Regions from separate parts of the Pseudomonas lijiangensis genome, predicted to be linked through region 1. Evidence: riboswitches for the same ligand, from Rfam matches in the RefSeq annotation. Region 1 holds a riboswitch; the other holds the start of a gene.

Region 1 (5,322 bases):
TACGGCATGGGGAATCACCAGACCGACAAAGCCGATGGAACCGACGATGGACACCATCACTGCCGTGACCAGTGTCGCCGAGGCGATCAGCACGATTTGCACGCGCCGCACCGGAATGCCGAGGGACGCTGCCGAATCGCTGCCGAAGGTAAAGGCATCCAGCGCTCGCCGATGCCACAGGCAGACCAGCAAGCCAACCACCACCACCGGCACCGCCAGCCATACCGAATGCCAGCGCACGCCACTGAGATTGCCCAGCAGCCAGAACATGATGCCCCGTGCCTGCTCGGCGCTGGCTGACTTGGTGATGAGAAACGAAGTCAGTGCATGGAAGAGCTGTGAGCCGGCGATGCCAGCCAGAATGATGTGCGCTGCTGCGGTCGGACCATGTGAAGAGCGAGCGAGCAGGGCGACCAGGGAAAAAGCCGCCACGGCGCCCACGAAAGCCCCCGCCGACATGGAAATGGCCCCGGCACCCAGCCCCATGATTGCTACAAGCACCGCACCGGTCGAGGCGCCCGCGGAGATGCCCAGCAAATACGGATCGGCCAGCGGGTTGCGCAGCAGCGATTGCAGCACGACCCCGGAAATCGCCAGCCCTGCGCCACAGGCCGCAGCCACGATGGAGCGGGTCAGGCGATAGTTCCAGACGATGCCTTCGTCGATAGGGTCGAGCACGTACCCTGCTGCCCAGAGCTTGTTTGCCAGTACCTGGAAGACCACAGGCATGCTGATGGTGGTTTCGCCGATGGCTGCACCCGCCACGATGGCCAGCAGCAGAACGGCTGTCACCCAGAGCATGTGGCCGAGCGCAGTGGTCAGTTTCATTGGGCGGCGTTGTAGCGATTGGCGGCTTCGGCCAGTTCTTCGATACCGGTAAACAGCCGGATACTGGCCTGCATGGCATCGGCATCGATGATCACGATACGGTCATGCTTGACCGCGTCCATGTTGCGGGTCACCGGGTCGGACTTGAGGAATTCGAGTTTCCTGCGGTAGTCGTCGGCCGGAAAACGACGGCGGTCCATGCGCGCGATCACCAGAATGTCCGGATTGGCCTTGGCGATGGTTTCCCAGCCCACGGTCGGCCATTCTTCGTCGGATTCGACGATATTGCGCATGCCCAGGTTATTGAGCATGAAGTCCGGGATGCCCTTGCGGCCTGCAACGTAAGGATCAATGTTGATATCTGCGCTGGAGAACCAGAACACCGCGGACACATCCCGTTCCTTGTTCTGTTTGACGTTGGCGACCGCGTGGGCCAGGCGATTGCGCAGCTCTGCAACCAGTTGTTGCCCGCGATCCTGCACGTCGAATATCTGGGCGAGCTGTTCGATGCTCTTGTAGATGGTGTCGATGCGGAAGGGCTCAAGGCGTGTGCCATCAGCGCCTACCAGATTGTCCTTGCCTTCGCAGTCGGACGGCATGATGTAGGTCGGGATCTTCAAATCATGAAACTGCTGGCGTGTGCCGACCACGCCCTGGGCACCCACCATCCATTCAAGCTGGACGGGCACCAGTTCCGGGCGCTTGCCGATGACGGCCTCGAAACTCGGGTCGTTGTCCGCCAGGCGCTCGACCTTGTCGTTCTGTGCCTTGAAACGTGGCAGCACATCGTTGAACCACAGCGAAGTGCCCACCAGTCTGTCGCCCAGGCCCAGTTCGTAGAGCATTTCAGTGCCGGACTGGCCGATGGTCACAGCCCTGCGTGGCGCGTGCTCGAAGGTCAGCTTCAGGCCACAGTTCTCGACGGTCAGCGGGTACTGTGTGGGAGCAGCGAGGCTCGGGGTGGACAGGCTCAAACCGGCGATGAGTGCCGCAAGGCGAGGCAGTGACATGTAATGCGATCTCCGTTTCGTACGTGCAAGGCGCAATGTACAGACAGGAAACACATCCCTCGGCACTGCACAAAAGGCAGGGCAAGGCAGCCATGAACCGGCGCGCGGATGTCCTTCCCGGACACCCCGCCGGTCAGTTAACGTGCAGGTCGGCAGGTCTCCTGACTGGCATGTCATCACCTTGACTCCAGCCTTCCCGGAAAATCACCAGTGGCTGTCATGGAGCTGGCTCGATGCCTACAGTTGCGGGGGCAGTTTCGTTTGAGTCTGCACAGATGCGCAGCCCTCGAATTCCCTGTTAGTTCCTCTCGGAAACCGACGGGGCGCGATGGTAAACGATAAGCCTTCTTAGTGGCTAATCCTTTGCGCGAAAGCGCTGCAGGCAGTTGATCAGGTGCAGGCGCATCGCCGCCCTGGCCGCATCGCGATCCTGATGGGCGATGGCCGAGTAGATCTGCTCCTGTTCGCGCTGCTGGATCTGCGGGTCATCCATGAGCCGAGTCGACGGCACATTGCCGAAGCCGACCCGTGCGCGAGGCAGAATGCTGTTGCCCAGTTGCGTCATGACATCGGTAAAGAAACTGTTGGCGGTGCACTGCACGATGCAGCGATGAAACTCGAAGTCGGCCTGGGTCGTATCGGTTTCGTTCTGGTCGCAGCGATGCAGCTCGTCCAGCGCCTGTCGGATGGCTTCGAGTTGCTCCGGCGTGCGCCGTTGTGCGGCGAGGGCGGCGGATTCCGGTTCCAGGCTCAGGCGCAACTCGATGATGGCCGCGGCATCGGGAGGGCTGCCGGAGATGGCTTCCGGAATCTGGAAGTCCCGCGGGCGCGAAGCATCGACCACGAAGGTTCCGATGCCGTGACGGGTTTCTACCAGCCCCTCGGCCTGAAGACGCGACATGGCTTCGCGAACCACGGTGCGGCTGACACCGGTTTCCCGGATGATGACCTGCTCGGTGGGCAGCTTTTCACCGCTCTTGATCTCGCCTTCGCGGATCTTGCGCGAGAACTCGGCGACCAGTTGCTGGGTCAGGCTGGAGCGACGACCTGTCGGGGAAGAAGGGTGTTCCATGGGCGGGCTGATCGGGTCCGTGTCGGGTTGCTGAGTATAACCGTAGTCATGGTGTGTTTTGTGTCGTGATCGCAGCCTATACTGCGGCATTAGATCGAATTGAGGCTGCAATGTCGGACAACGTCGTTTCCTCGCAGAAAAACCATCGCCGTCTGGCTGAAACCCTGGTCGACCGTTTCGCCCAGCGCATGCGCGATGGCGTGCTGCAGCGTGGCGAGAAGCTGCCTTCCGAGATCCACATCATGGAAGCCGAAGGCGTCAGCCGAACGGTGGTGCGCGATGCCCTGTCGCGGATGCAGGCGGCAGGGTTGGTGGAAACGCGCCACGGGGTAGGGACCTTTGTGTTGGACATGCCGCCACCTGAAGGCTTTTCGGTCGGGCCGGCGACCATCGCGACCCTGTCCGACGTGCTCAATCTGCTGGAGTTTCGCATCAGCCTTGAAGTCGAAGCGGCCGGGCTGGCTGCGCAGCGTCGCAGTCCTGAAGCCTTGCTGGAACTCAAGCGGGCTTTCGATGCGCTGCTTGAAGGCCCGGAAAAGTCCGGGACTACCATCAATGCCGACTTCCAGTTTCACCTCAAGATCGCCAAGGCTTCGGGCAATGCCTACCTGATCGACATCATGAAACACCTGGGCACCAAGCTGATTCCGCGCACCCGCATGAATTCCGCCTACACCGGGCAAAGTGATCGCAGCGCCTACCTGGCCGGGATCAACGCCGAGCATCGGCAGATCTACAACGCGATTGCCGAAGGCAATGTGGATGCGGCCCGCTCGGCCATGTACCTGCACCTCAACGGCAGCCGCATCCGGTTGCGGCGTACTCATAGCGAGTAGAAAGTTTGTTCGCGATTGAATTGTCTGTTGTGGGAGCGGACTTGTCCGCGAAGACGGCTTCCCATACAGATAAATCTGTGTGGGATGTTCCGGCCCTTCGCGGATGAATCCGCTCCCACGGCTGTAGGAGCCAACTGGTGATGAAGAATCAGAGGAAGTTGTACTGAATCCCCACCCGTAACCTCAACTGACGCTTGTCATCCTCGGAATCGACCTTGATGTCGCCGACCTCGAAGAACGGCACCCATTGCTTGCTCCAGCGATACTTGAACGCCGCATTCTGTTCGTAGTCGCTGGTGCCGTTGTCGTAGCGGATGTAGTCGGCATCGAAATAGGTGAGCTGGTACTCGTAGGTCCATGGCCCCTTGGTCGAGTAGTTGATCCAGATGTCATAGCGATTGATTGACTGGTTATCCATCGCATTGTCGGGCATGGATTCGTTGATCTTGTCCCGGTCCAGCTTGATCGAGTCATAGCGGTAGCGGCCTGAAATGCTCAGCGTATCGGTGACTTTGTAGCCGACCTTGATACCGGTCTTGTAAGACGTGGACTTCTCGATGCTTTCCAGGGCCAGGGAAGGCGTCACGGTCCATTGGTCGTTGAGCTTGTGCTGATAGCTGATCGTCAGCTCATGGCCGTTGCCGACGGTATTGTCGAACGCCACATCCTGGCGGTCGCCCGCCGTCTTGTACTTCAGCTCACCTTCAAAACCCCAGCTGCTGTCCAGGCGTGTGCCGAACTTGACCCGGTCGGAGTGCATGCGGGTGCTTTCCGCGTATTGATGTCGATAGTTGATGTAGCCGCTGTCGGCATAGCTCCAGGCAGATGGCAACAGGGCGGACAGGGAGAGCAGAGCGATTGATTTTTTCATTTTTTTATTCTTGTTTGATTGAAGGTCTGGGTGTGTTGGAGCAAATCGCGGGCAGCCGAATCCCGCAGCCGTTCTGGCCTGGGGTCACGCTGTCAGCGGTGTTCGGTTTTTCAGGTCGTCAGGCGACGACCCCTCAGCCGGTGAGTCGTACGTCCATGTCGCGGCTGGCCTGGATCAATAATCGGGAATACTCGTGCTGCGCCTGGTTGTTCACCAACTGGCTGCTGTCGAGGGTTTCCAGCACCTGGCCCTGCTGCATGACTGCAACCCGGTCGCAGAGGTGCGCCACGACGCCGAGGTCGTGAGTCACCATCAGGTAGGTGAGGCCTTGTTGCTGACGCAGGTCGGCCAGCAGATTGAGGATTTCGGCCTGTACCGAGACGTCCAGCGCCGAGGTGGGTTCATCCAGCAGCAGGACGCGGGGTTCCAGGATCAATGCCCGGGCAATGGCCACACGCTGGCGCTGGCCGCCCGACAGTTGATGCGGATATCGAAAGCGGAAGCTTTCATTGAGGCCCACCCGTGACAGCACTTCGCAGACACGCCGGTCGCGCTCGCCGATGCGATGGATGCTCAGAGGCTCCTTGAGCGCCGCATCGATGGTGTGACGCGGGTGCAGCGAGGCGTAGGGGTCCTGAAAGACCATCTGCACGGTCCGGTAATGGCTGGCGTCCAAGTGACGGCTTACCGCCCGACCGGCCACGC
Region 2 (5,322 bases), 250 kb from region 1:
TAGCGTGTCGATACGCAGACGGCCTTGCGGGGATTGACCAAAGACATGCAGGCCATCGCGGATCTGCGACTCCTTCAAGTCACACAGATAGGTGTCCAGACGCGGCAGCCAGATGGCGGCATCGGCGTCGCTGTCGATGGATTCGTCCAGCGCCAGCTCCCGGTCGATGCGGGTTTCGCGCACCAGCTTGAGAATGTCCCGTTGCAGTTCCTGCGCCCGGCGCGGGTCCAGCAGTTGCGCCTCGTAGTATTCGTCGGCCAGCAGCTCCAGATTGCGAAGCGGGCCGTAGGTTTCGGCGCGAGTCAGGGGCGGCATCAGGTGATCGATGATGACCGCCTGGGTGCGGCGCTTGGCCTGGGCACCCTCGCCCGGATCGTTGACGATAAACGGGTAGATATTCGGCATCGCGCCCAGCACTGCATCGGGCCAGCAGTCTTGAGAAAGACCGACGCCCTTGCCCGGCAGCCACTCCAGGTTGCCATGCTTGCCCACATGCAGCACCGCATGGGCGCCATACGCCTTGCGCAGCCAGAAGTAGAACGCGAGATAACCGTGAGGCGGCACCAGATCGGGGTCGTGATAGACCGCACTGGGGTCTACCTGATAACCACGGGCAGGCTGAATGCCGACAAAGGTCAGGCCAAAGCGGATACCGGCAATCATCATCCGCCCGCTGCGGAACATCGGGTCGTTCTGTGGCGCACCCCAGCGGGCATTCACCGCATCGCGGCTGGCCTGGGGCAAGTCATCGAAGGCATCAAGGTACTCGTCCAGCGCCATGCTTTGCTGGCAAGGGCGCAGGTCGATGCTCTCCAGATCGTTGGTGACGCCGCCCAGCAGTTGCTGAATCAGCGCAGTGCCGCTTTCAGGCAACAGCGCCAGCGGATAGCCCTCGCTCTGCATGGCGCGCAGGATATTCAGCGCCGCCGCAGGCGTGTCGAGCCCTACCCCGTTGCCGATCCGGCCATCGCGGGTCGGGTAGTTGGCCAGAATCAGCGCTACCCGCTTGCTGGCATTGGGCAGTCGCGCCAGTTCGATCCAGCGTCGTGCCAGTTGCGCGACGAAGTCCATGCGCTCGGGATGGGCGCGATAGCACACCACGTCCGACTGGCTGCGCTCGCTGCGCCAGGCCAGGTCCTTGAAACTGATGGGCCGGCTGATGATGCGCCCGTCCAGTTCCGGCAAGGCAATGTGCATCGCCAGATCCCGCGCCCCGAGGCCTTGCTCGCTGGCCTGCCAGGCGGGCTGGTTGTCCTGGGCGCAGATGGCCTGGATCACCGGCACATTGCGACGAAACGGTCGCAGATGCGGCGCTTCGGGGCTGGACTGGGCAAAGCCCGTGGTATTGAGGATCAGCTCGGCTTCGACTTCATCCAGCCAGTCCTCGACCATGGTCAGGCAACCCGACTCCTTGAGACTCGCCAGCGCAATCGGCAAGGGATTGAGCCCTTGAGCCTGCAAGCGCTCGCAGAACACATCGATGAAACCGGTGTTGGCTGCCTGCAAGTGGGAGCGGTAGAACAGCAACGCGACCACCGGATGCCCCGGTGTCCAGTCTGCCTGCCAGTCCGGCAGCGTGGCCGTCGCCTTGCGCGGGTGATAGATGGCCGTGCGTGGCAGTGGCTGGGGCTCAGCCCATGAGTAATCGCGCTCAAGCCAGCTGCTGGCCATGCAACGATAAAGGTCCAGCGCATTCTGCAAGCCGCCCTGACGCAGGAACTGCCAGAGTCGGTCGCGCTCCTCGGCAGGCACGGTGCTCAGGTCGCTCAGCTCCGGATCGGGACGATCATCCCCCGGCACCAGAATCACCTGCACGCCACGGGCTGCCAGCTCCATCAAGCGCTCGACGCCATAGCGCCAGTAGCCAATACCGCCATGCAGGGAAATCAGAATGACCCTGGCGTGGCGCAACACCTCATCGACGTACAAGTCCACCGAGGCGTGATTCTGCACCTGCATCGGGTTGGCCAGACGCAGGCTCGGGTAGTCATCGGGCAGTTGCTGCGCGGCTTCGGCCAGCAGGGCCAGGCTCGAATCGCCGCTGCAGAGAATCACCAGCTCGGCCGGAGTCTGCCCCAGGTCGGCAATGCTGTCGTCGGGTACGAAACCGCCCGGCTGGGTTCTCAGTAAATGCATGAATCAGCCGGCAGTCGCAGCATTGAGCTTCGCTTCCAGAGCAACATAAACTTCACGCTCTAGCTCATCGTAGAGTTGTTTTTCCAACGCTACAGCATCCAGCTCCTGGCCGATCAATACCAAGTGGGTGGCACGTTCTTCATCAGCCTTCCATGCACGATCAAAGTGCTTGTCGAAACGGGTCCCTACACCCTGAATCAAGAGACGCATCGGTTTACCGGGGATGGCGGCAAAACCCTTGACCCGCAGGATACCGTGCTGGACCACCATACGGTTCAGCACGTTCATGAGAAAAGCCTCTTCGGCTGGGGGCAGCTTGATAGAGATCGAATCAAAAACATCATGATCGTGGTCGTCATGATCCTCATCGTCGTGATGGTCATGGTGAGTCTTGCGACCGTCGATATGCAGCTCCGACTCGGCCCCCACGCCCAGCAGTACATTGATTGGCAGACGACCATTGCTGGCCTCGATGACCTTGACCGCGGGCGGCAGCTCTTCGGCGACTTCGGCGCGTACAGCAGCCAGACCTTCGGCGTCGATCATGTCGGCCTTGTTCAGAATCACCAGATCGGCACTGGCCAACTGGTCAGCGAACAGTTCATGCAGCGGGGATTCGTGGTCCAGGTTCGGATCGAGTTTGCGCTGGGCATCCACCTGATCCGGGAAGGCGGCAAAAGTACCGGCTGCAACGGCCGGGCTGTCTACCACCGTGATAACGGCATCGACGGTGCAGGCATTGCGGATTTCCGGCCACTGGAACGCCTGGACCAGAGGTTTCGGCAGTGCCAGGCCCGAGGTTTCAATGAGGATATGGTCCAGATCAGCGCGACGCGCCACCAGTTCACGCATCACCGGGAAGAACTCTTCCTGCACCGTGCAGCACAGGCAGCCGTTGGCCAGCTCATAGACGCGACCGTTGGCTTCTTCTTCGGTACAGCCGATGGTGCACTGCTTGAGGATTTCGCCGTCGATTCCCAGCTCGCCGAACTCATTGACGATCACTGCGATGCGACGCCCTTCGGCGTTATCGAGCATGTGCCGCAACAGGGTGGTCTTGCCCGAGCCCAGGAAGCCGGTAACGATGGTGACGGGAAGTTTGGCCAGTGTTTTCATCGGATGCCCTTTGGCAATACGGCGGGCAAGCAGGACGAGAACCGTGCGCTGCGCACGGATCGATTCGCCACCGGATCACCCCGCCCGGTTGTAGTGAGAATTCGTGGGCCTGTGGCCCGGTTCGAGGCAGGTCTCCTGGCTTACGGCGGCGTGTCGGCAGGACAGGCATTCATCGCGCCTTCCCGCTCGCGCAGTGGCCATGCAATGAAATCACCGTTTACAGTTGCGGGGGCAGCTGCGGCTTGGACCGCATTCCCGTCTTAGCCCGACCTTTTGCACAAGGTCGAGAACCTCAAGTGCGCAAGGCTACGCAGAGGTCGAAGGCAGGTCAATCGTTCAGATTGACGTTCACGGGCCGCCATGCTCTCCTACACGACTTGTTACGGGTGCCCCTCACGGGGTGAAACGGGAAACCGGTGCGCTCATTTGTCCATGAGTCAGTCCGGTGCTGCCCCCGCAACGGTAAGCGAGAGAGGATCAGAACCACTGTGCCACGGCATGGGAAGGTGATCCTGAAGGCGTCGAGGCACAATATCGACACCCCTCGCGAGCCCGGAGACCGGCCCGATACTGACTCAATGACACACCCGCGGTGGGCGGGCGCAGTTGAAGCCTTCTGACGTCCGTCAGCAGGTTCCTGTGCGCATGCCTGCCTGTCGAAACCAGAGGGAAGCGCCATGTCCACCATCAGCAGCAGCCAGTCGAACACCACCACGTCCACCCAGGCCCAGCGCCTGACAGCCGCCATCAGCGCTGCGATTCTTGGCGCCTGCCTGGTGTACTTCGCCGGTTTCTCGCACATCGCCGCCGTTCACAACGCTGCTCACGACACCCGCCACAGCGCCGCCTTCCCTTGCCATTGAGACCTGACGCCATGTTCAAGCGAATCATTCAGACGGCAGGTTTCAGCGGTCTGCTAGCGGCATTGCTGCTGACCCTGCTGCAAAGCTTCTGGGTCTCGCCCCTGATTCTTCAGGCCGAAACCTTCGAAAAGGCACCCGCCGAGCACGTGCATGAACATGACCACGCCGATGCTTCCGCCGCAGGGCACAGCCACGACGAAGAAGCCTGGGAGCCGGAAGACGGCTGGCAGCGCATTCTCTCCACGACCGGCGGCAATCTGGTGGTCGCGGTGGGTTTTGCCTTGATGCTGGTGGCGCTCTACACGCTGCGCGCACCGGGCCGCACCTCTCAGGGCGCATTATGGGGGCTGGCCGGTTTTGCGGTCTTCGTCCTGGCGCCGACACTGGGCCTGCCGCCTGAACTGCCGGGTACTGCGGCTGCCGACCTGAACCTGCGCCAGTACTGGTGGATCGGAACGGCGGCCTCCACGGCTGCCGGTCTGGCCTTGATCGCCTTCGGCCAGAACGGGCTGCTCAAGGTGCTGGGCGCGGCCATTGTGGTTGTGCCGCATCTGATTGGCGCGCCACAGCCATTGACTCATGAGAGCCTGGCTCCCGAAGCGCTGGAATCGCAGTTCATCCTGGCTTCGCTGCTGACCAATGCGTTGTTCTGGGTCGCTCTGGGCCTGATCAGCGCCTGGCTGTTCCGTCGCAGCAATGCCGACCTGCACGCCTGATCACGGCACCGGGCAATCCGGCCCTGCCCTTGTGGCAGGCCTGGGTTGCCAGCGCGGCTGCCCGGCCGCGAGCCTGCTGGAGCTCATCGAAAGCAGCCTGAAAGCCCATGGCCTGGAAATCGGCGCCATCACTGCCCTCGCCTCCATCGACCTCAAGCAGGACGAACCGGGCTTGCTGGAATTGGCCGAACAACTGTCCGTGCCGCTGATCTTCTTCAGCGCGTCGCAAATGGCAGAATACGAACCGCAACTGACCCACCGCTCGCCAACGGCCTTCCAGCACACGGGCTGCCACGGGGTTGCCGAAAGCGCAGCGCTGGCACTGGCCAGCCAATTGGGCAAAAGCCCGGCAACACTGGTGATCGCACGCCAGAAGAACGCCCGGGCAACCTTTGCCTTGGCGAGCCGTGTCGATAATACGCGGCTCATTAATACCGTTTGATTCAGGAGATTTCATTGACCGTCTTTTTCATCGGCGCAGGCCCTGGCGA

The links. Region 1 has a riboswitch for cobalamin ahead of KQP88_RS09765 (ABC transporter substrate-binding protein). Riboswitches for the same ligand answer to the same signal wherever they lie in the genome.
Region 2: linked by a shared signal. The riboswitch ahead of cobW (cobalamin biosynthesis protein CobW) and the one ahead of KQP88_RS09765 (ABC transporter substrate-binding protein) in region 1 are both predicted to bind cobalamin.

The regions. Positions count from the first base shown of each region.
Region 1 is NZ_CP076668.1:2,231,553-2,236,874, forward strand. It holds gene KQP88_RS09760 (FecCD family ABC transporter permease) at 1-828, opposite strand, end outside; gene KQP88_RS09765 (ABC transporter substrate-binding protein) at 825-1,838, opposite strand; cobalamin riboswitch at 1,972-2,173, opposite strand; gene KQP88_RS09770 (FadR/GntR family transcriptional regulator) at 2,194-2,910, opposite strand; gene KQP88_RS09775 (FadR/GntR family transcriptional regulator) at 3,021-3,746, shown strand; gene KQP88_RS09780 (oligogalacturonate-specific porin KdgM family protein) at 3,895-4,617, opposite strand; gene KQP88_RS09785 (ABC transporter ATP-binding protein) at 4,751-5,322, opposite strand, start outside.
Region 2 is NZ_CP076668.1:2,477,887-2,483,208, reverse strand. It holds gene cobN (cobaltochelatase subunit CobN) at 1-2,136, opposite strand, end outside; gene cobW (cobalamin biosynthesis protein CobW) at 2,140-3,252, opposite strand; cobalamin riboswitch at 3,361-3,562, opposite strand; cobalamin riboswitch at 3,620-3,834, shown strand; gene KQP88_RS10815 (CbtB domain-containing protein) at 3,930-4,115, shown strand; gene KQP88_RS10810 (CbtA family protein) at 4,127-4,831, shown strand; gene KQP88_RS10805 (cobalamin biosynthesis protein) at 4,812-5,273, shown strand; gene cobM (precorrin-4 C(11)-methyltransferase) at 5,288-5,322, shown strand, end outside.